DNA from 4 places in the Streptomyces sp. NPDC051738 genome. Region 1 is predicted to be linked to each of the others. Evidence: riboswitches for the same ligand, from Rfam matches in the RefSeq annotation. Region 1 holds a riboswitch; each other region holds the start of a gene.
The links. Region 1 has a riboswitch for cyclic di-AMP ahead of ACIA8X_RS41045 (M23 family metallopeptidase). Riboswitches for the same ligand answer to the same signal wherever they lie in the genome.
Positions count from the first base shown of each region.

Region 1 (5,356 bases):
GCCGCCGACCCGGAGACCAACATCCTCGCCGTCGACGTACACACCCCGGGGCAGGGAAACCTGCTCAATCTCGCCGACCAGAGCGGGCTGAACAACGTCCGCGTCGGCAACGGCGACGCCATCATCCTGCTGCGCGAGATGCTCGCCCCCGACTCCCTCGACGGGCTGCGCGTCTACTTCCCCGACCCCTGGCCCAAGAAGCGGCACCACAAGCGGCGCCTCATCCAGCCCGAGTTCCTCAGCCTCGCCGCGACCCGGCTGAAGCCCGGTGCCCTTCTGCACTGCGCCACCGACTGGGAGCCGTACGCCGAACAGATGCTCGAAGTTCTCACCGGTCACCCCGACTTCGAGAACACCTGCGCCAACGGCGGTTTCGCGCCCCGTCCTGAGTTCCGGCCGCTGACCCGTTTCGAGGGGCAGGGACTGGACAAGGGTCATGTGGTGAACGACGTGCTCTTCAGCCGCGTACAGCGGTAGAAGCAGCGGGCAGAGCAGCACGAACAAGCGCGTCTCGTTAGGGTCAATGCCGTGACCACCAGTCCCCCGTACCCGACGCACCCCACCGGCCCCACCGGTCCCACCGGCGGCGCACTGCGGCACGCGCACTGGTGGCAGAAGCGGTGGGTGCGTTACGGCGCGCTCAGCACCCTGCTCGCGCTCTCCGGGCTGGTCATCCTCGCCCTGGTGCGTGAGCAGACCGGCACCGAGGGGTTCCTGGTCGGGCTCGGGCTCGCCGTGCTGCCCGTGCCGCTGCTCGTCGCCTCCTTCCGCTGGCTGGACCGGGTCGAGCCGGGCCCCTGGCGCAATCTGCTGTTCTCGTTCGCCTGGGGCGCCTGCGCGGCGGCTCTGATAGCGATCATCGCCAACAGCTTCGCGACCCGATGGATAGCGACGGCGACCGCCGATCCGTCCCACGCGGACACCCTGGGCGCCACCGTCATAGCGCCCGTCGTGGAGGAGACGGCCAAAGCGGCCGCCGTGCTTCTCGTCTTTCTCTTCCGCCGCCGTGACTTCACCGGGATAGTCGACGGCGTAGTCATAGCCGGCGTCACCGCCACCGGTTTCGCCTTCACCGAGAACATCCTCTACCTCGGCACCGCCTTCGGCACCGACCAGCTCGCCGGCGACAGCGGCATCGCCTCGGTCACCGCGGCGACCTTCTTCGTCCGCGTCATCATGTCGCCCTTCGCGCACCCGCTCTTCACCGTCCTCACCGGCATCGGTTTCGGCATCGCCGCCCTGTCGGGCCCGCGACAGCCGGTGCGCCGCGTTCTCCTCCCGCTCCTCGGTCTCCTGCTCGCCATGGGCATGCACGCCCTGTGGAACGGCTCGTCGGCCTTCGGCGAGTTCGGGTTCTTCGCCGTGTACGCCGCCTTCATGGTGCCCGCGTTCGGACTGCTGACCTGGCTGGTGATCTGGACCCGGCAGCGCGAGCTGAGGACCGTGCGCGAGGAGCTGCCCGCGTATGTCGTCGCCGGGTGGCTCACGCCGGTCGAGCCGTTCGCGCTCGGGTCGATGCGGGCACGGCGGGTGGCCCGGCAGTACGCGCGGCAGCGTGGCGGGCGTACGGCGGCCCGGGCGGTGGCGCAGTACGAGGCGTACGCCACGTCGCTGGCCTTCCTGCGGCACCGGGGGCGGCGCGGGCGGGCCGGCGCCGACTTCGTCGTACGGGAACAGGAGCTGTTGCACGAGCTGTGGGGACGCCGGGGGTTCGCGCGACCGGCGCTGGAACACGCGGCCGCCGCGCAGCCTCGGTCTGCGCACCGATACGGGCATGGGTACGGGTACGGGTACGGGGCGCCGGGTCAGTGGCAGGTGTACGGGCAGGGGCACGCCGCCCCGTACGGACCGGCGCAGGGCGCCCCATACGGACCTGCGCAGGGTGCCCCGTACGGTCCGGCGGCGCCGTATCCCGCGTACAACCCGTATCGCACGTGAGGCGGACCGCGAGGACAGTCGTCCTGTGGCTGCTGGCCCTGGCCGCCGTCGCGTTCGCCCTCACTGTCGTCTGGGGCTTCATCCGGCTCGACGACGACCTCGACAACCCCAAGGGCGGTTTCTCGGGCTGGCAGTGCGCGAGCCGGTCCGGCACCTGCGAACCCTGAAAACCTGTGCGACCCGGCCTCCTGTGAGGAAGGCCGGGCCGTCAACGTCCTTGTGCGATCAGGAGATTGCCCTCAGGGCGTGAGCCCCTTGCCGCGCAGCCACGCCAGCGGGTCGATGCCGCTGGTGCTGCCGTCGGGGTGCACCTCAAGGTGGAGGTGGGCGCCGGTGACGTTGCCGGTGGCGCCCACGCGGCCGATGACGTCGCCGGTGTTGACCTTCTGGCCGACGCTCACGCTGATCGAGGACTGGTGGGCGAACCACAGCTCGGTGCCGTCGTCGAGGGTGAGCACGGTCTTGTAGCCGTACGACCCGTCCCAGCCGGCGAACGTGACGGTGCCGGAGTGCACCGCCTTGATCAGCGTGCCGGACGGAGCGGCGAAGTCGAGGCCCGTGTGGTAGCCGGAGGACCAGTAGGCGCCGGCCTGACCGAAGGTCGAGGTGATGGTGTACGAGGAGGTCGGCAGCGTGAACTGCTTGGCCAGCTCGGCGAGGCGCGCGGCCTCGGCCTTCTGGCGGGCCTCCTCCTCGGCCTCGGCCTTCGCGGCGGCGGCCTTGGCCTTGGCCTCCTGCTCCGCCTTGGCGGCCGCTGCGGCGGCCTCCTTCTCGGCGGCGGCGACCGCTGCGGCGGCGGCCTTGCTCTCGACCTGGTCCTGCTGCTGCTCGACCTGGGCGATGATCCGGGCCCGCAGCGCCTCACCGGCGTCGCCGGTGTCCTGCGTGGTCTGCTCGGTCGCGGTGCCCATGGTGCTCAGGGCCGTCCCGGTGTCCTCGGCGGCCGCGGTGGAGTCGTCGGATATCAGGGGCAGGTCGGGCATGGTGATCGCGACCGGCGGCTTGCCGCTCTGCGCGGTGGCCATGCCGCCCGCGCCGACCGCGGCTATGACGCCGACGCCGAGAACCGTGGAGCTGCGCGCGAGTCCCCCGCCGCGCTGCTTGGCGACGCGATGCCTGCCACGTATCGGACGAATGGACTCCGCGGTGGGGTTCCACTCCTCGAAGGGGCCCTCGTCGGTGCGGTAGCTGTCGTAGCCGAAGGTGTTGTCACTGCGCTGACTCGGCACGAACGGGGCTTGCGTAGCAGGCCTGTTGGACGCCACGTGGGCGTGCTCCTTTCCTTCCTTCTCGCCTACCGGGTTAGCTGACGGGTTCGGAGCAGGAAGGTCTCCTACGCGCGTATACCAACCGTGCTTCCACGGCGGAATCCGTGCGATTCACCCCAGGGTGGTGGTTCCCCGGCTCCCTTGCGGGACTCGGCGCGTGCGCACGGAGCCGTCTCTTGTGACGGCTGGGACAACCGCGCTGCGTTATCGAACGTTAATAGACCCGGGGTGTGGATTCCAAGCTGTTCCGCTTGATCATTAACGATTTTCGCCCGGACTTACAGGTCACGAGCGGGCCAAATCGGGCGAGTTGGCCAGGACTCAGGAGTCACACAGGTATTGACGGTATGTCAGTTGTTATGCGGAGGGCGGTCGCCCGATCACCCTTGGTGAGAAGGATCAAGGGGAGTGGGTCACGGTCGTCGCCGTACGGCGATGAGCGCCATGTCGTCCGCCATCCCTCCCCCGGAGTGCCGGCGCACGTCCGCCGCGAGCACGCCGATCCTCTCGGCCGGCTCGCGGCACGCGTTGGCCCGCCCCGCGAGCCCCACCTCGGGGTCGTAGTACCGTCCGCCCTCGTCCCGTGCCTCGCTCATCCCGTCGGTGTACAGCAGCAGCGTGGCCTCGCTCGGGAAGCCGGCGTCCTGGGCCCGGTCGGGCCACGCGCCGAGCTCGCCCATGCCGAGGGGCAGCGCGGGCTCGACGGCATGCAGCGCGCGCACCGCGCCGTCGGCGTACAGCAGCAGGGGCGGCGGATGCCCGCGGTTGACGAGGCGGACGGCGCTGTCGCCGTGCGGCAGTTCGGCGAGCACGACGGTGGTGAACCCCTCGTCGGCCTCGATCCCCTCGCCCCGGGCGCGCTCGCGGGCGGCCAGCGCCCGCTCCAGTCGCTGGGCGACCGCCTCCAGCGTGGCCTCCTGCTCGGCGGCCTCACGAAAGGCCCCGATGACGACGGCGACGGCGCCCACCGCCCCCATGCCCTTGCCGCGCACGTCCCCCACGATGACCCGAACGCCGTGCGGGCTGTCCTGCACGGCGTACAGGTCGCCGCCGATGGAGGCGCCCTCCTGCGCCGCCTCGTACCGCGCCGCGATCTGGAAGCCGCCGATCCGCTGGGCGGGTTCGGGCAGTACGGCGCGCTGGGCCGCCTCGGCGATCTCGCGAGCGGAGGCGAGGCGCTCGTCGCTGCGGCGGACCAGGAGGTTGATGAGAACGGCGAGCACGGAGACGACCACCACGGTGACCAGCTCGGTGATCAGCTCCGCCCGGGGGAGGGCGCCGTGCACGACACGGAGCGCGAGCAGGACGAGGACGGCGGTGATGCCCGTGAGGATCGTGCCGCGCTGCGAGTAGAGCGGGGCGGCGACCAGGGGCGCGGCGGTGAAGAAGGGCGCGCCGGTGAGGCCGGTGGGCGTGACGTAGTCGTACACGCTCCCGGCGCCGATCAACAGGGCCGGGAGCAGCCGGACGAACCGGCGTGCGTACGAGATCCGCCGTTCCTCCACGTGACCAGGGTTGCCGAGGTGGGGGTGGGGAGCGAGCGGGGAGGTCCGACCGGACGAGCGGACGGACACCAGTCACGAGAGAAACACTCAGGGCCGGAACTGACTGATCAGTTCCGGCCCTGAGTCTTCAGTAGCGGGGACAGGATTTGAACCTGCGACCTCTGGGTTATGAGCCCAGCGAGCTACCGAGCTGCTCCACCCCGCGGCGATGACCTAACAGTACCCCATCCGCAGGACCGAAAGCACACGGGTTTCCCCCGACGCCGCTGATGAGAGCCGGATCACTCAGTCCGGCAGGTGGTCGTTCGGTGCCTTCGCCCGGTCCTCGTACTCCGGCAGGACCACGACATCCACGCCCTCCCCCGCCAGTACGCCGCTCCCGTCGGCCCCCGTCACGAACGTGTCCGGCTCCCGCCAGGCCGTCACCACCCGGCGCACCCCGGCCTCCAGGATCAGCCGCGCACACGGCGCGGGCCGGGAGGCGCGGTGGGTGCACGGCTCCAGACTGCTGTACACCGTCGCGGAGGCCAGCCGCGGATCCCCCGGCGCGATCTTCGCGAGCGCCGCCTCCTCCGCGTGCACCACGGGATCGCCGCCCTCCCTGGAGTACCCGCGCGCCAGCTCGGTCCCGTCGGCCGCCACGAC
Region 1 covers NZ_JBITCM010000026.1:109,437-114,792, reverse strand. Annotated here, with positions in the region: gene trmB (tRNA (guanosine(46)-N7)-methyltransferase TrmB) at 1-477, shown strand, start outside; gene ACIA8X_RS41055 (PrsW family intramembrane metalloprotease) at 529-1,938, shown strand; gene ACIA8X_RS41050 (hypothetical protein) at 1,935-2,105, shown strand; gene ACIA8X_RS41045 (M23 family metallopeptidase) at 2,178-3,203, opposite strand; cyclic di-AMP (ydaO/yuaA leader) riboswitch at 3,215-3,372, opposite strand; gene ACIA8X_RS41040 (PP2C family protein-serine/threonine phosphatase) at 3,620-4,711, opposite strand; tRNA gene ACIA8X_RS41035 (tRNA-Met) at 4,843-4,916, opposite strand; gene ACIA8X_RS41030 (dihydrofolate reductase family protein) at 4,997-5,356, opposite strand, start outside.

Region 2 (5,356 bases), on a different contig from region 1:
ACGGCCTGCGCGTGGTGCTCTCCGAGGACCACCTCACGCCGGTCGCCGCGGTCTGTCTCTGGTACGACGTCGGCTCCCGCCACGAGGTCAAGGGCCGTACCGGACTCGCCCACCTCTTCGAGCACCTCATGTTCCAGGGCTCGAGCAGCGTGAAGGGCACGGGCCACTTCGAGCTCGTCCAGGGCGCGGGCGGCTCACCGAACGGCACGACCAGCTTCGAGCGCACCAACTACTTCGAGACCATGCCCGCCCACCAGCTGGAGCTCGCGCTCTGGCTGGAGGCCGACCGCATGGGCAGCCTCCTGGTGGCGCTCGACGAGGAGGGCCTGGAGAACCAGCGGGACGTCGTCAAGAACGAGCGCCGCCAGCGCTACGACAACGTCCCGTACGGCACCGCCTTCGAGAAGCTGACCGCGCTGTCGTACCCCGACGGACACCCGTACCACCACACGCCGATCGGCTCGATGGCTGACCTGGACGCGGCCAGCCTGGAGGACGCCCGCGCGTTCTTCCGCACCTACTACGCGCCCAACAACGCCGTCCTGTCGATCGTCGGCGACATCGACCCGGAGCAGACGCTCGCCTGGGTCGAGAAGTACTTCGGCACCATCCCGGCCCACGACGGCAAGCCCGAGCCGCGCGACGGCTCGCTGCCCGAGACCATCGGCGAGCAGCTGCGCGAGGTCGTCGAGGAGAACGTCCCCGCGCGCGCGATGATGGCCGCCTACCGGCTCCCGGAGGACGGCACGCGCGACGCCGACGCGGCCGACCTCGCGCTGACGGTCCTCGGCGGCGGCGAGTCCTCGCGCCTCTACAACCGGCTCGTACGCCGCGACCGTACGGCCGTGGCGGCCGGGTTCGGTCTGCTGCGCCTGGCCGGTGCGCCCTCCCTGGGCTGGCTGGACGTGAAGACCTCCGGCGACGTCGAGGTCCCCGTGATCGAGGCGGCCGTCGACGAGGAGCTCGCCCGCTTCGCGGCGGAGGGCCCCACCGCCGAGGAGATGGAGCGCGCGCAGGCCCAGCTGGAGCGCGAGTGGCTGGACCGGCTCGGCACCGTCGCGGGCCGCGCCGACGAACTGTGCCGGTACGCCGTCCTGTTCGGCGACCCGCAGCTTGCGTTCACCGCCGTACAGCGTGTCCTCGACGTCACCGCCGAGGAGGTCAAGGCGGTCGCCAAGGCCCGTCTGCGCCCCGACAACCGCGCGGTGCTCGTGTACGAGCCGACCCAGGCCGAGGACGCCGAGACCACCGACGAGAACGAGGAGTCGGCGCAGTGACCGAGCTCGCCAGCATGGAGTTCCACCCGCAGCCCCAGGCCGGCGAGGCCCGGCCCTGGGCGTTCCCGGCACCCGAGCGCGGCAAGCTGGACAACGGCCTGACGGTCCTGCGCTGCCACCGCCCCGGCCAGCAGGTCGTAGCCGTCGAGGTGCTCCTGGACACGCCCCTGGACGCCGAGCCGAAGGGCCTCGACGGCATCGCCACGATCATGGCGCGTGCCCTCTCCGAGGGCACCGACAAGCACACGGCGGAGGAGTTCGCCGCCGAGCTGGAGCGCTGCGGCGCCACCCTCGACGCGTTCGCCGACCACCCCGGTGTCCGGGTCAGCCTCGAAGTGCCCGTCTCCCGCCTGCCCAAGGCGCTCGGCCTGCTCGCCGATGCCCTCAGGGCACCCGCGTTCGACGATGCCGAGGTCGAGCGCCTGGTGCGCAACCGGCTCGACGAGATCCCGCACGAGATGGCCAACCCCTCGCGCCGCGCCGCCAAGGAGCTCTCCAAGGAGCTGTTCCCGGCGACCTCGCGCATGTCCCGCCCGCGCCAGGGCACCGAGGACACGGTCGCGGGCATCGACTCCGCGGGCGTACGCGCCTTCTACGAGCGGCACGTCCGCCCCGCCACCTCCACCGTGGTGGTCGTCGGCGACCTCACCGGAGTCGACCTCGACGCCCTGCTCGGCGACACCCTCGGCGCCTGGACCGGCTCCCCGGCCGAGCCGCGGCCCGTCCCGCCGGTGACGGCGGACGACACCGGCCGCGTCGTCATCGTGGACCGCCCCGGTTCCGTCCAGACGCAGCTGCTGATCGGCCGGATCGGCCCCGACCGGCACGACCGCGTGTGGCCCGCGCAGGTGCTCGGCACGTACTGCCTCGGCGGCACCCTCACCTCACGCCTGGACAAGGTCCTGCGCGAGGAGAAGGGCTACACCTACGGTGTGCGCGCGTTCGGGCAGGTCATGCGCTCGGCCCCGGACGGCACGGGCGCGGCGATGCTGGCCATCAGCGGCTCCGTCGACACCCCGAACACCGGTCCCGCGCTGCAGGACCTCTGGACGGTGCTGCGGGGCGTCGCAGACGGTGGCCTCACCGACGCCGAGCGGGACTTCGCCGTGCAGAACCTCGTCGGGGTGGCGCCGCTGAAGTACGAGACCGCCGCCTCCGTGGCGAACACGCTGGCCGACCAGGTCGAGCAGCACCTGCCCGACGACTACCAGGCGACGCTGTACCAGCAGCTCGCCGCGACCGGCACCGTCGAGGCCACCGCCGCGGCGGTGAGCGCCTTCCCGGCGGACCGTCTGGTGACGATCCTCGTCGGCGACGCGGCCGAGATCCGGGAGCCCGTCGAGGCCCTCGGCATCGGTGAAGTCACCGTCGTGTCGGCCGAGTAGAGGACCGACACAGCGCCGGCCGACGGCGCGCGCGTAGGGGCCCTGGTGACCGGAGAGTCACCAGGGCTCCCTTATGCCCGAATTGAGGGAGAGGTTGCCTGTCTGGCCTGTGGGATGCGCTACAAAAGCCGCGATCCGTTTGGGGATTGAAAGACGTCCCGCTTAGCGTCTTCCGGGCTGTCCGTCAGGCAGTGCGCCGCGCCCGCGGCACCGGACAGTCATCGCCGAGTCCCCCTACGGCGCGAGCCAGGGGAGCCGGGGACCCACCCGTAGTCCCTGGGGTGAATCGGACGCCCGCGCGTGAGCGAGGGGGCCCGTAGGAGACCTTCCTGCTCCGAACCCGTCAGCTAACCCGGTAGGCGAGAAGGAAGGAAAGGACCAGCCACTTCATGGCGTTCAGCTGCGCCACCGGGACGAGCCGTCCCACCGGGAAGCACCGTCGTCCCAGCCGGATCGAGCGCTCCACCGCCCGTGCGGCGGGAGTCGCCGCTCTCACCGCCACCGGCGTCATAGGCACCCTGGCCGCCCCCGCGCTCGCCGCGGAGCCCGCCGCCGAGCAGACCGGCCTCATCCCCGTCATCAGCGTCGACAACTCGATCGCCGACCAGATCGACGCCCAGGCCGCCGCGCAGGAGCAGGCCGCCCAGGAGGCCGCGGCCCTGAAGAAGGCCGCCCAGGAGGCCGCGCGCAAGAAGGCGGCCGAGAAGGCCGAGAAGGAGCGCGAGGCCAAGGAGCGCGCCGCCCGCGAGGCCGAGCGCAAGCGCCTGCTGTCCTACGTCGCCCCGATCTCGGGCTCGTACGTCTCCACCGGCTACAAGGCCGGCGGTGCCGTCTGGTCCTCCGGCAGCCACACGGGCGTCGACTTCCACGCCGCCAGCGGCACGTCCGTCCACGCGGTCGGCTCCGGCACCGTCGTGGAGGCCGGCTGGGGAGGGTCGTACGGCAACCAGGTCGTGATCAAGATGAACGACGGCACGTACACCCAGTACGGCCACATGTCGTCCCTCGGCGTCTCGGTGGGCCAGACCGTCACCCCGGGCCAGCAGATCGGCCTGTCCGGCGCCACCGGCAACGTCACCGGACCTCATCTGCACTTCGAGGCCCGCACGACGGCGGAGTACGGCTCCGACATCGACCCCGTCTCCTACCTCCGCTCGCACGGCGTGAACCTCTGACGCCTCCCCGACGCGCACTCCGTTCCCCGAAGCCCCGGCTCCCCGAGCCGGGGCTTTCGGCGTTTCGCAACCCCTGCTGTCCAAAAAATATCCATGGATTCCGGCCCGCCGTCGGAAATTCCGGCCGGTTGCAATAGAGTCACTGAACACACGTCATTCGTCGACGTTTCACGGGGATTAAGGCGGAGGTCGGTCATGCGTATTCCGGCGCATTCGGTGTGCACGGCGATCCGGGACGACATCGTCGCCGGTGTCTACGAGCGTGGCGGCCGGCTCACCGAGGAACTCCTCGCGCGCCGCTACGGCGTCTCCCGCGTCCCCGTGCGGGAGGCCCTGCGCACCCTGGAGGCGGAGGGCTTCGTGGTGACCCGGAGGCACGCGGGCGCGTGCGTCGCCGAACCGACCGAGCGGGAGGCCGCCGACCTGCTGGAGATGCGCACCCTCCTGGAGCCGCTCGGCGCCGCCCGGGCCGCCCAGCGGCGCACCGAGGCCCATCTGAAGGTGCTGCGCGGCCTGGTCAGGCTGGGCCAGGAGCGGGCCAGGCGGGGAAACAGCGAGGATCTGCGCTCCCTGGGCGGCTGGTTCCACGAGACGCTGGCCCAGGCCTCCGGCAGCCCCGCGCTGACCTCGACGCTGACCCAGCTGCGCCACAAGATCGCCTGGATGTACGCCGTGGAGTCGTCGGCCAACCCCGCGGAGTCCTGGACCGAGCACGGCGCGATCGTGGACGCGGTGGCGCGCGGCGACAGTGAACGCGCCCGCGCGATCACGGCGCTGCACACCGAGCGCGCGACCTCCGCACACCGGCTGCGGTTCGGCTCCGGCGGTGATCGCGCGGAGCGCGTGAGGAATTCGCAACATCCCGTAAACATGCCGAGCCTGCGGCATTAACAACGGCGCCGTATACAAAGAGGAGATATTCGGAGGCGGGGAATTTCCGCTGCCCTTTTTCAGATGCGCTGCCACCGTTCCGTGAATTCCGTGGGCGCCTGTCCGGAAACAGCGAAGCCGCGTCTGCCGGAAAGGCGGACGCGGCTTCACCGTTTGCTACGGAGACCCGCTCAGGTCATTCAGACCGTCTCGGGCAGCTCCTCGAGGCCCTCGGCGACCAGCTTCGCGAGGCGGTCGAGGGCGGCGTCCGCGCCCTCGGCGTCGGAGGCGAGGACGATCTCCTCGCCGCCCTGGGCACCCAGGCCCAGAACAGCCAGCATGGAGGCCGCGTTGACGGGGTTGCCGTCGGCCTTGGCGATCGTCACCGGGATACCTGCGGCCGTGGCGGCCCGGACGAAGATGGAAGCGGGGCGGGCGTGGAGACCCTCGGCCCAGCCGACGTTGACGCGGCGCTCAGCCATGTGATGCTGCCCTTCACTGTTCAGGGTTGTCTAGACCAGTTTCCCACACCCGTGAAGCATGCCGGGAGGGACGGAACGTCCCTCCTCCGATGGCTGTCGGGTCGCGGCCTCGATCCGACATACGTCCTCCACAGACTGCCTCGCGCCGTTGTCGTACGCGAGCCGTA
Region 2 covers NZ_JBITCM010000017.1:160,666-166,021, reverse strand. Annotated here, with positions in the region: gene ACIA8X_RS34005 (M16 family metallopeptidase) at 1-1,277, shown strand, start outside; gene ACIA8X_RS34000 (M16 family metallopeptidase) at 1,274-2,662, shown strand; cyclic di-AMP (ydaO/yuaA leader) riboswitch at 2,875-3,038, shown strand; gene ACIA8X_RS33995 (M23 family metallopeptidase) at 3,052-3,837, shown strand; gene ACIA8X_RS33990 (GntR family transcriptional regulator) at 4,033-4,728, shown strand; gene ACIA8X_RS33985 (HPr family phosphocarrier protein) at 4,908-5,189, opposite strand.
Region 2: linked by a shared signal. The riboswitch ahead of ACIA8X_RS33995 (M23 family metallopeptidase) and the one ahead of ACIA8X_RS41045 (M23 family metallopeptidase) in region 1 are both predicted to bind cyclic di-AMP.

Region 3 (5,356 bases), on a different contig from region 1:
CGGTCGTTGACGCCGCCTGCCGATATGGGCGTGGCCGTGTACTCGATGACGTACGGGCCTTCCAGCCGCTTCTTGAACCAGATCGTCGCCCCCGCGGGCACGTCGACATCCAGCACCCCGCGCGCGGCGGTGACGGTGCCGCCCTTCTCCAGTTCCACGGCCCACTGGCCGAGCCCGTGCCGGAAGTCGTCGTGGGCGATCAGCCGGCGCGGGCGGGGCGTCGCGCTCGCGGTGGTCGCGGGGGCGAGGGCGGCCAGAGCGGCGCCGGCGGCGAGGGCTCCGAAGGCTCTACGCGTGGTCGTCACGGGAGACGGCTCCTTCCGGGAGGGTGATCGAGGGCTTCGGCACGCGGCGGGTCTCGGTGCCGAGGTAGTAGTCGGTGTACGTCGACTGCAGATAGCCGCGCACGGTCCAGCCGAGGCGGTACTCGGGGTTCTGGGCGAGCGTGTAGATGCGTGTCCTCGTCGGCTCGGTGGTGGTGTAGAGGCGCAGGGCGGTGTGGTCGGCGGTCTCGGCGAGGATCTCCTCGCGCCAGTCGCCGACGAGGTCGCCGTAGAACGGGGTGGCGTTGCGGGCGCCCGACACGACACCGGGCGGGTCGAAGAGCTTCGCGCTGGTCTGGCTCGCCGGGTTCCACTTCTCGACGTGCGTGGAGTCGAGGAGTTCTGACGCCTTGTCACCGTCCCACCAGATACGGAAGTTGACGCTGGGCGTGGTCGTGGAGACCTTGCCGCCCTGGACGTTGTAGACGCCCGCACCGGGAGCGGTGACGTCGGCGGTGGAGGTCCAGTACTCGTAGCCGGGGTGGTCGGGGTCGATGTCGCCGGTGCTGCCGCGGCCGACGTCGATGTCGGTGTCGTTCTCCCAGTCCGCCGGATGCCGCCCGGTCACCAGGCGCTCTCCGGTGTCGGCGTCGTAGTAGTACCAGGGGAACTGCGGGATGACACCCAGCTCGGCCTGCTGGATGGCGAAGCCCTCCAGGCCGGGGCGGTCGGGGTCGAGGTCGGCGATGTGGAAGCGGTCGCCGTGTCCGGCGCCGTCGACGACGTAGCGCAGGGCGCCGTCGCTGCCCACGACGTAGTTGCCGTCGGCGATCTCGTCCGTGCCGTCCTGGTCGACGTCGACGGTGCGGATCTGGTAGAAACTGGTGGCGCCGCTGTCGGACGGGACGACGTACTTCCAACGGCGGGTCAGGTCCGTGCCGTTGAAGTCCCAGGTCTGGAAGAGGATCCGGAAGACACCGCGCTTGGCACCGACCCGCGTGACCAACTTGGTGACCAGGCTCGGGTGTTGGCCGTCGAGGTAGGCGATGCCGAAGTGGCCGCCGGAGGGGCCGTCCGAGACTAAGTCGTCGGGGACGGGCTGCCGGGTGCGCTCGGTGCCGGTCGTGCCGTCGATCACCGAGACGAACTGGTTCGCGGGTGAGGAGGCGGTGACCCTGGCCCCGTCCGCGAAGGTCGTCCCGTCGGCCGTGTGCACCAGCACCTCGGCCTTCCCGTCGCTGTCGAGGTCGTACACGGTGACGTTGTCGTCGTTGCGGTATCCGCCGATCGCCGTCGAACCGCTGATCGCGGCGGGCGCGGGGTCGTTGGCGCCGTTCCCGCCCACCTGTGTGTACGAGCCGGGACCGAGGTCCACGCGCCACAGCCGCTCACCGGTGAGGGTGTACGCCTCCAGCAGGTCGGGCTTGTCGCGGGTCTGGGAGAGGCGGCTCACGACGAGTTCGTAGCGTCCGTCGCCGTCGAGGTCGCCGGGCCAGGCGTGCTGCACTACGTAGCCGTCGGCGGTGGCGAGCGGGATCTCGGCGTAGCCCCGCGAGAAGTCGAGGGCGGCCGAACTGACCTTCCTCTCGTGCCCGTTGATCACGGCTCGCACGGTGTACGTGCCCACGCCGCGGGTGTTGTCCTTGTACGTCGTGGAGTTGATGACCGGCGCTCGGTTCAGTCGGCGCCCGTTCTTGTACACGTGGAAGGCGACGGCGTTGCCGTACCGCGCGTACTCGGTGCCGAGCAGGCGCCAGCTGAGGAAGGTGCCCTCACCGGAAGGTACGGCGACCAGCCCCCGGTCGAGGTTCTCCACGGTCCGGAGCGGCTCGGCGGCGTGACCGGCGGGCGCGGAGAACAGCCCGGCGAGCAGGGCCGCCGCGGCGACGGCGCCGATTCTTCGGCGTCGATTGGCGTGCACTGGAGCTCCTTTGCGAGAGGGGCGATCAGCCTGTCGGCGAGTTCCTCGACCACGGCGGCGGTGTCGTCGGCGTGCGCGCCGTTGCGGCAGAAAGCGCTTGCAGCACTACGGACACCACTCTGTCCTCGCTCTCCCCTCACTGTCGACGCCCTGGACGCGCCTGCCACAAGATCGCAATGCCGCGATCATGAACAGGCGCACCCGGACGCCGCGCCCATCGCCGACACCGCGCGCCAACACCGAAGGCCGGACCCGGGGATCGGGGTCCGGCCTTCGGTTGCGTGTCAGGCGAGGCAGTCGGCGGCGGGGTCAGCCGATGGCGACGCCCTTGGAGCGGAGGTAGGCGACCGGGTCCACGTCCGAGCCGTAGTCCGGCGTGGTGCGGATCTCGAAGTGCAGGTGCGGGCCGGTCACATTGCCGGTCGCACCGGAGAGGCCGACCTGCTGCCCCGCGGTCACGGTCTGACCGGCCGAGACGGAGAGCGAGGAAAGGTGGGCGTACTGGGCGTAGTAGCCGTCGGCGAGCTGGATGACGACCTGGTTGCCGTACGCGCCGCCCCAACCGGCGGAGACGACGGTGCCCGCGCCGACCGCCTTCAGCGGGGTGCCGGTCACCGCGGAGAAGTCGACGCCGGTGTGGTAGCCGCTGGACCACATGCTGCCCGCCACCTTGTACGCGGTGCCGACGGCGGCCGTGGAGAGGGGGGCGCTGAAGCCGCTGGCGGTGCCGACGGTGTCGGCGCTCTGGTCGGCCTTGGTCGTCGTCGAGGCGGAGGACTTCGAGGCGGACGCATCCGTGGACGACTTCGAGGGCGAAGACGAGGAGGACGAAGGCGAGGAAGCGGACGGCGACTTGGGGGCGCTCGTCGCGGCCTTCTTGCCGCCGATGCTGAGCTTCAGACCGGGGTGGATCAGCGACGGGTCCTCGCCGACGGCCTCACGGTTGTCGGCGTAGAGCTTCTTCCAGCCACCGCTGACGTTCTGCTCGTTCGCGATCTTCGAAAGGTAGTCGCCGACCTTCACGGAATACGTCCGCGTACCCGTCTTCCGGTCCGCGCCCTTCTTCTCGGCGGCCTTCTTCTCGGCCACCTCCTTGCCGGTGGTCGGCAGAGTCTGAACGGCCTTTTCCGAAACGGACTGCAAAGGAGCGGCGTGGGCACCGGTGGCCCCGATGAGCGGGAGAGCGAGAGCGGCTCCGCCGGTTCCGGCGACGGCGATGGAGCGGGTGAAGCGCAGGGACTTCGGGCGGCGGTGCTTACCCTTCGCGGGCATGGCGAATTCCTCTCCGGCGCCTGCGAGGTGAGCTGTCGGGTGCGGGCTGGAGATGCCCGGTCGCGTGGGGACGCGACTTGACCCCAAGCCGTTCCGGAGACCGGAACAGGCGGTTGTACCTGTGGGTCCCCCGCTCCTGCCGTACACGGGTGAGTTTTCGCGGGATCCGGTCGGCGGCAGGATTAGGCGTCCGTCCGGATTGGTGGCGAACGTAAGCGAGGAAGACGCATGGGAACAAGTGAGAGGTTCCGCCCGAATGCGTTCCTGTTGATCCCTTGTGGGAATTACCGGTGACCCTGCGTGAATTATGGGTACGTCGCCCGACTCAAAACCCCTTGAAAAGCATGTGGATTACGTGAACATGACGGGCGACGCACGGTCACGAATATGACGCTCCTCACGTGACTCCGCTCCAGCTTCCTTTACTCCAGAGCGAGTTGGAATGAATGTGCCAATTCGGACAGAAACCCTAGATGCGACGCAGGCGGATAACCGTCGCATCGAGGTCGCCGCGCACATCGGCGTGAAGCCCGTGATGCAGCAATACGGCACCTCGGTGAACTTTGCCCGTTTCACGGCATTCGTACGATGCCGTCGGGTCGAGCCCACGCAGCCGCAGCGCCGGCACGGCCTCGCCGTAGCTCTGCGCCTGGAGCCAGGCGAGCACGACCGTCTCGTCGCCGAGCACGTACTGCACCGCGCTCAGCCCGCCCCGCGGGGGCCTCAGCCGATAGAGGTCCCCACGCTGCACCAGATGCCGGATCTCCTTGTAGAGCTCCACCCATTCCCGCGCCTCGGCGAGCTCGTCCTCGGTCCACTGTGTGAGGTCACCGCCGACGCCGAGCACCCCGGCCATGGCGCTCACGAACCGGAACCGGAGGGAGCTGACCCGGCCGTTGAGCTGGTTGTTCGGGCTGTCGGTGACCCACGCCGCCATGACCCTCGCCGGATGGATCTGGCTGAAGCCGTGCTGGATGGCGAGCCGGTCGAGCGGGTCGGTGTTGTCGGAAGTCCACACCTGGTCCGTGCGGCTCAGCACGCCCAGGTCGATCCGGCCGCCACCACCCGAGCAGGACTCGAAGGCCACGCCCGGGTGGGCGGCCCGCAGCCGGTCCAACAGGGCGTAGAAGGCGCGCACATGGTCGACCCAGAGCCGCTGCGGATACGGCTCACCGGGCCAGCCCGCGTCGCTGAAACAACGGTTGAAATCCCACTTCACGTAGTCGATCGGGGCGCTGGACAGGAGCCCGTCCAGCCGCTGCCAGAGATAGTCCTGGACGTCGTCGCGGGCGAGGTTCAGTACGAGTTGATTGCGGAATTCCGTACGCCTTCGTCCCGCTTGGTACTGCACCCAGTCCGGGTGGGCCCGGTACAGCTCGCTGTCCGGATTGACCATTTCCGGCTCGACCCAGATACCGAACTGCATGCCGAGAGCGTGCACGTAGTCGGCGAGGGGCTTGAGGCCGGACGGGAAGCGGTCCGGGTTGGGCGTCCAGTCGCCGAGCCCGGCGCGGTCACTGGTGCGCGCTCCGAACCAGCCGTCGTCGACGACGAACAGCTCGACGCCGATCGCCGCGGCCCGCCGGGCGAGGGTGCCCTGCTGCTCCTCGGAGATGTCGAACTCCGTCGCCTCCCAGGAGTTGAAGAGCACGGGCCGGTCCTGATCGGCGTCCGGGATCACATAGGCGCGCTGGTAGGCGTGCCAGGCTCGGCTCGCGCCCCCGAAACCGCCGTCGCTCCACAGCCCGGCGAAGACCGGCGTCACGAACGACTCCCCCGCCGCAAGCCGCAACAGCCCCGAGTCGTCGTACCCGACCCCGCCGGTGATCTGCACGCGCGCGTCCGGCAGCTGGGCCACCGCGATCCGCCACGACCCCGACCAGGCGAGGGCGCAGCCGTA
Region 3 covers NZ_JBITCM010000022.1:31,546-36,901, reverse strand. Annotated here, with positions in the region: gene ACIA8X_RS37715 (DUF6250 domain-containing protein) at 1-305, opposite strand, end outside; gene ACIA8X_RS37710 (hypothetical protein) at 289-2,184, opposite strand; gene ACIA8X_RS37705 (LysM peptidoglycan-binding domain-containing M23 family metallopeptidase) at 2,494-3,456, opposite strand; cyclic di-AMP (ydaO/yuaA leader) riboswitch at 3,461-3,618, opposite strand; gene ACIA8X_RS37700 (alpha-galactosidase) at 3,926-5,356, opposite strand, start outside.
Region 3: linked by a shared signal. The riboswitch ahead of ACIA8X_RS37705 (LysM peptidoglycan-binding domain-containing M23 family metallopeptidase) and the one ahead of ACIA8X_RS41045 (M23 family metallopeptidase) in region 1 are both predicted to bind cyclic di-AMP.

Region 4 (5,356 bases), on a different contig from region 1:
GAGGCGGCGGGGGTGGATCCGGAGGCGGCGTTGCGGGTTGCCGCGCGGGCCTACAGGGATGCCGTACGGGCTGCTGAGGGGGTGTCCTCTTAGTACGGTGCCGCCCGGTCTCCCTGTTAGTACGGTGCGGCCTGGTCTCCCCGTCAGTACGGTGCCGCCCGGCTCCCCGTCAGTACGGTGCCACCCGGGCTCCCCGAAGCGCCCCCCACCACCGGGCCACAGCACGACGACACCTCCGGATACCGTCAAGGAGTGACCGACCAGCCCACCCCCACCAGCGCCACCCCCGAGGCCCCCGAACTCTTCACCTGGGAGTTCGCGACGGACCCCTACCCCGCCTACGCCTGGCTCCGCGAACACGCCCCCGTCCACAGGACCCGCCTCCCCAGCGGCGTGGAGGCCTGGCTGGTCACCCGCTACGTCGACGCCAAGCAGGCCCTCGCCGACGGTCGTCTGTCCAAGAACCCGGCCCACCACGACGAGCCCGCGCACGCCAAGGGCAAGACCGGTATCCCCGGTGAGCGCAAGGCCGAGTTGATGACGCATCTGCTCAACATCGACCCGCCGGACCACACGCGGCTGCGCCGCCTCGTCTCCAAGGCCTTCACGCCCCGCAGGGTCGCCGAGTTCGCCCCGCGGGTGCGGGAGCTCACCGATCAGCTGATCGACGGGTTCGCCGCCGAGGGGAGCGCCGATCTCATCCACGAGTTCGCGTTCCCGCTCCCCATCTACGCCATCTGCGACCTGCTCGGCGTCCCCCGCGAGGACCAGGACGACTTCCGGGACTGGGCGGGCATGATGATCCGCCACCAGGGCGGCCCCAGAGGGGGTGTCGCGCGGTCGGTGAAGAAGATGCGCGGCTATCTCGCCGACCTCATCCACCGCAAGCGCGAGGCACTCCCCGACACCCCCACCCCCGGCGAGGACCTCATCTCCGGCCTCATCCGCGCCTCCGACCACGGTGAGCACCTCACCGAGAACGAGGCCGCCGCGATGGCCTTCATCCTGCTGTTCGCCGGCTTCGAGACGACGGTCAACCTCATCGGCAACGGCACCTACGCCCTGCTCACCCACCCCGAGCAGCGCGCCCGCCTCCAGACCTCCCTCGCCGCCCACGACACGGCCCTCCTCGAAACCGGTGTGGAGGAACTCCTCCGCTACGACGGCCCCGTGGAACTCGCCACCTGGCGCTTCGCCACCGAACCGCTCAGCATTGGTGGGCAGCTCATCGCCCCCGGCGACCCGGTCCTCGTCGTCCTGGCCGCCGCCGACCGGGACCCGGAGCGGTTCGCCGACCCTGACGTCCTCGACCTGGGCCGCCGCGACAACCAGCACCTCGGCTACGGCCACGGCATCCACTACTGCCTCGGCGCCCCGCTCGCCCGTCTGGAGGGCCAGACCGCCCTGGCCACCCTCCTCACCCGCCTCCCGGATCTGCAACTCGCCGTGGACCCGGCCGAGTTGCGCTGGCGCGGCGGTCTCATCATGCGCGGACTGCGTACGCTTCCGGTGGAGTTCACCCCTGTTAGGTGAGTTCGTCCACCACCGCAAACGTGACACGCACTCAAGTCTGTGATCTTCACGTGATCTACGCGGCATTAACTTGTGACAAGTGATCGTCTGCCTATACGTTCACGGATCAACGACGGCGCCCAGGTTTCGCGCGCCGCGGTCACCGTTGTCTCGCGAAAGGTCCCCGCATGCTCTCCGGGAACGGTCGCCACCGACGCCCCCGTCAGGCTCCGGCTCTTCTCGTCGCGGCCGGAGTGACCGGCTCCGCCGTCGTCATCCCGCTCCTCGCCGCCACGGGCGCGAGCGCCGCCGAGGGCAACGTCTGGGACAAGGTGGCCGAATGCGAGAGCGGCGGCTCCTGGAGCGCCGCCGACGACGGCGACGGGCGCTACGGCGGACTGCAGTTGACCCAGGAGGACTGGGACGAGTACGGCGGCCTCGACTACGCGTCGAGCCCCAACCTGGCGAGCCGCTCCCAGCAGATCGCCGTGGCCCAGAAGATCCTCGCGGACCAGGGTGTCGGCGCCTGGCGCACCTGCGGACTGCTCAGTGGGCTCACGAAGGAGTCCGGCTCGGCCGACGTCGACACCGGTGTCGACGAGGACTCGCCGTCCGCGGTATCGGGATCCTCCGGATTGCTTGATTCATCCGGTTCGTCCAATTCGTCGGGCTCGTCGCAGTCCAATGGGTCGTCCGGCGACTCCTCCAATGCTTCGAATTCCCCCGGCTCGTCGAGCGGCTCCGCCGATGATTCGTCCGAATCCTCCCGGGATTCTTCATCTTCGCCCTCTTCTTCCACTAAGGGCGACAGTTCCGCCGAGTCCGATACGTCATCCGACGCAGAGGCCTCGCAGTCGCCCGACGGCTCCCCTGCGGGCACACCCGAAAGCGACAATCAGGACAACTCGGAGTCGGCGGCGGGCTCCTGGGGCCTCGTCGACACCGGCGCTGTCGACACCGCCGACGCCGCGACCGGGTCGGGGCGCCATCGCGGTGCCACTGCCGACGAGAGCGAGGCCGCCGAGGGCACCGCCAAGTCGTCCGGCCGCCACGCCTCGTACACCGTCCGCGCAGGCGACACTCTCGCCTCCATCGCCGACTCCCTTGACCTCGACGGCGGGTGGCGTGCGCTGTATCAGGCGAACCAGCAGGACATCGGTGCTGACGCGAATCACATCTTCCCCGGTCAGACCCTGGAAGTACCTGCCGAATAGGGTGAAAAGCAGCGGGAGTTCGCGCCCCGCTTCGCACCTGAATGTCCGTTTTGATAGCAGTGAGAGATAGATCTCAGAAGCCCTGATCGTCTTTGTCATTCCGCGAATTGCGCGTCTACGGTCGTGATCGCTCGTCACCACGAGCCCCGGCTGCCGCAACGCCGAATCCTGCCAGCGGCCGTACGGGAACAGTCGTCGCGTCAAGCGCCGTAGGCAGGAGCGGGGGACCCAAGGTTTGTGCCGGGTCCGGCAGTTGAGGCCCTTCGGGGCCGCACGGCCGGAGTCGGCTTGGGGTGAAGTCGCGTGCCAGCACCAGCGGTACGCGGCCGGGCAACTCAACCGGCCCGAACCCGACAGCTCACCTCGCAGGCGTCGGTGAGGGGATCCTTCCATGCTGTTTTCCAGCAAGGGCAAGCACCGTCGTCCGTCCAAGGCCGCTCGTGCCATCGCCGTCGTCGGCGTCACCGGTGCCGCCGCCGTCGCCGCTCCGCTGATGGCGGCCGGCAGTGCCTCCGCCGCCACCGCCTCCGAGTGGGACGCCGTCGCCCAGTGCGAGGCCGGCGGCAACTGGTCGATCAACACCGGCAACGGCTACTACGGCGGTCTGCAGTTCTCCGCCTCCACCTGGGCCGCGTACGGCGGCACCGCGTACGCCTCCACCGCCGACCAGGCCACCAAGGCCCAGCAGATCGAGATAGCCGAGAAGGTCCTCGCGGGCCAGGGCAAGGGTGCCTGGCCGAACTGCGGCACCGGCCTGTCGAGCGCCGCGTACAACGGCTCGTCGAGCGGCTCCTCGCAGAGCAGCGAGACCACCACGCGCTCCACCGAGCAGCAGTCGGCCTCCCGCTCCGCCGAGCGTCCGGCCGCCGAGAAGAAGTCGACCAAGACCGTCACCACCCCGACCGGCGAGAAGGTCAAGAAGGGTGACGGCGAGTACAAGGTCGTCAAGGGTGACACCCTCAGCACGATCGCGGCTGAGCACGACGTCAAGGGCGGCTGGGAGAAGCTGTTCAAGCTGAACAAGGACATCGTCGAGGACGCCGACCTGATCTACCCGGGCCAGCAGCTGCACCTGAAGTAACAGCGGGTCGGTAGCTGAACCACAGGGCCCTCACATCCGTGGACCTCATAGTGAAGACCTCGTGAGGGTCACCCCCGTCCCCCACGGGTTCCCCGCTCCGGTGCGTGTTCCCCCGTACGCACCGGGGCGGGGTTTTTTGTGCGCCCGGGTCGAGTGCCCCGACTCGGCACCCCGGACTCGGCGCCCCGGACTCGGCACCCCGGGTTTTTGTTCCGTTCGGAAACAATTTGCCATCGGTTCTGTTCACGGAGCGGTCGACCGCTGGCCGATCGCCCGGAGCCGGTTAGGCTCATCTCGCAGCACCCTCCGGGGTCTGCGTACCCACGTCACATCCCAAGAAGGAGATGCTCGTGCCGTCCATCGACGTCGTCGTAGCCCGGGAAATCCTGGACTCCCGAGGCAACCCCACGGTCGAGGTCGAGGTCGGCCTCGACGACGGCAGCACGGGTCGTGCCGCCGTTCCGTCCGGCGCCTCGACGGGCGCCTTCGAGGCCATCGAGCTCCGCGACGGTGACCCCAACCGCTACCTGGGCAAGGGTGTCGAGAAGGCCGTCCTCGCCGTCATCGAGCAGATCGGCCCGGAGCTCGTCGGCTACGACGCCACCGAGCAGCGCCTGATCGACCAGGCGATGTTCGACCTGGACGCCACCGACAACAAGGGCTCGCTCGGCGCCAACGCCATCCTCGGCGTCTCCCTGGCCGTCGCCCACGCCGCCTCCGAGGCGTCCGACCTCCCCCTCTTCCGCTACCTGGGCGGCCCGAACGCGCACCTGCTGCCGGTGCCGATGATGAACATCCTGAACGGCGGCTCGCACGCCGACTCCAACGTGGACATCCAGGAGTTCATGATCGCCCCGATCGGCGCGGAGTCCTTCTCCGAGGCGCTGCGCTGGGGCGCCGAGGTCTACCACACCCTCAAGAAGGTGCTGAAGACCAAGGGCCTGTCCACCGGCCTCGGCGACGAGGGCGGCTTCGCCCCGAACCTGGAGTCCAACCGCGCCGCGCTCGACCTCATCATCGAGGCCATCAAGCAGGCCGGTTACGTCCCCGGCGAGCAGATCGCGCTCGCGCTCGACGTCGCCGCGTCCGAGTTCTACAAGGACGGCTCGTACGAGTTCGAGGGCAAGTCCCGCTCGGCCGCCGAGATGACCGAGTACTACGAGGAGCTCGTGGCGGCCTACCCGCTCGTCTCCATCGAGGACCCGCTGTTCGAGGACGACTGGGCCGGCTGGAAGGTCATCACCGACAAGCTGGGCGACAAGGTCCAGATCGTCGGCGACGACCTGTTCGTCACCAACCCGGAGCGCCTGGCCCGCGGCATCGAGGAGGGCTCCGCCAACGCCCTGCTCGTCAAGGTCAACCAGATCGGTTCGCTGACCGAGACCCTGGACGCCGTCGAGATGGCCCAGCGCAACGGCTTCAAGTGCATGATGTCCCACCGCTCCGGCGAGACCGAGGACGTCACCATCGCCGACCTCGCCGTCGCGGTGAACTGCGGCCAGATCAAGACCGGCGCCCCGGCCCGCTCGGACCGCGTCGCCAAGTACAA
Region 4 covers NZ_JBITCM010000013.1:107,139-112,494, reverse strand. Annotated here, with positions in the region: gene ACIA8X_RS28640 (nucleoside triphosphate pyrophosphohydrolase) at 1-93, shown strand, start outside; gene ACIA8X_RS28635 (cytochrome P450) at 253-1,533, shown strand; gene ACIA8X_RS28630 (transglycosylase family protein) at 1,701-2,726, shown strand; cyclic di-AMP (ydaO/yuaA leader) riboswitch at 2,922-3,113, shown strand; gene ACIA8X_RS28625 (transglycosylase family protein) at 3,118-3,807, shown strand; gene eno (phosphopyruvate hydratase) at 4,152-5,356, shown strand, end outside.
Region 4: linked by a shared signal. The riboswitch ahead of ACIA8X_RS28625 (transglycosylase family protein) and the one ahead of ACIA8X_RS41045 (M23 family metallopeptidase) in region 1 are both predicted to bind cyclic di-AMP.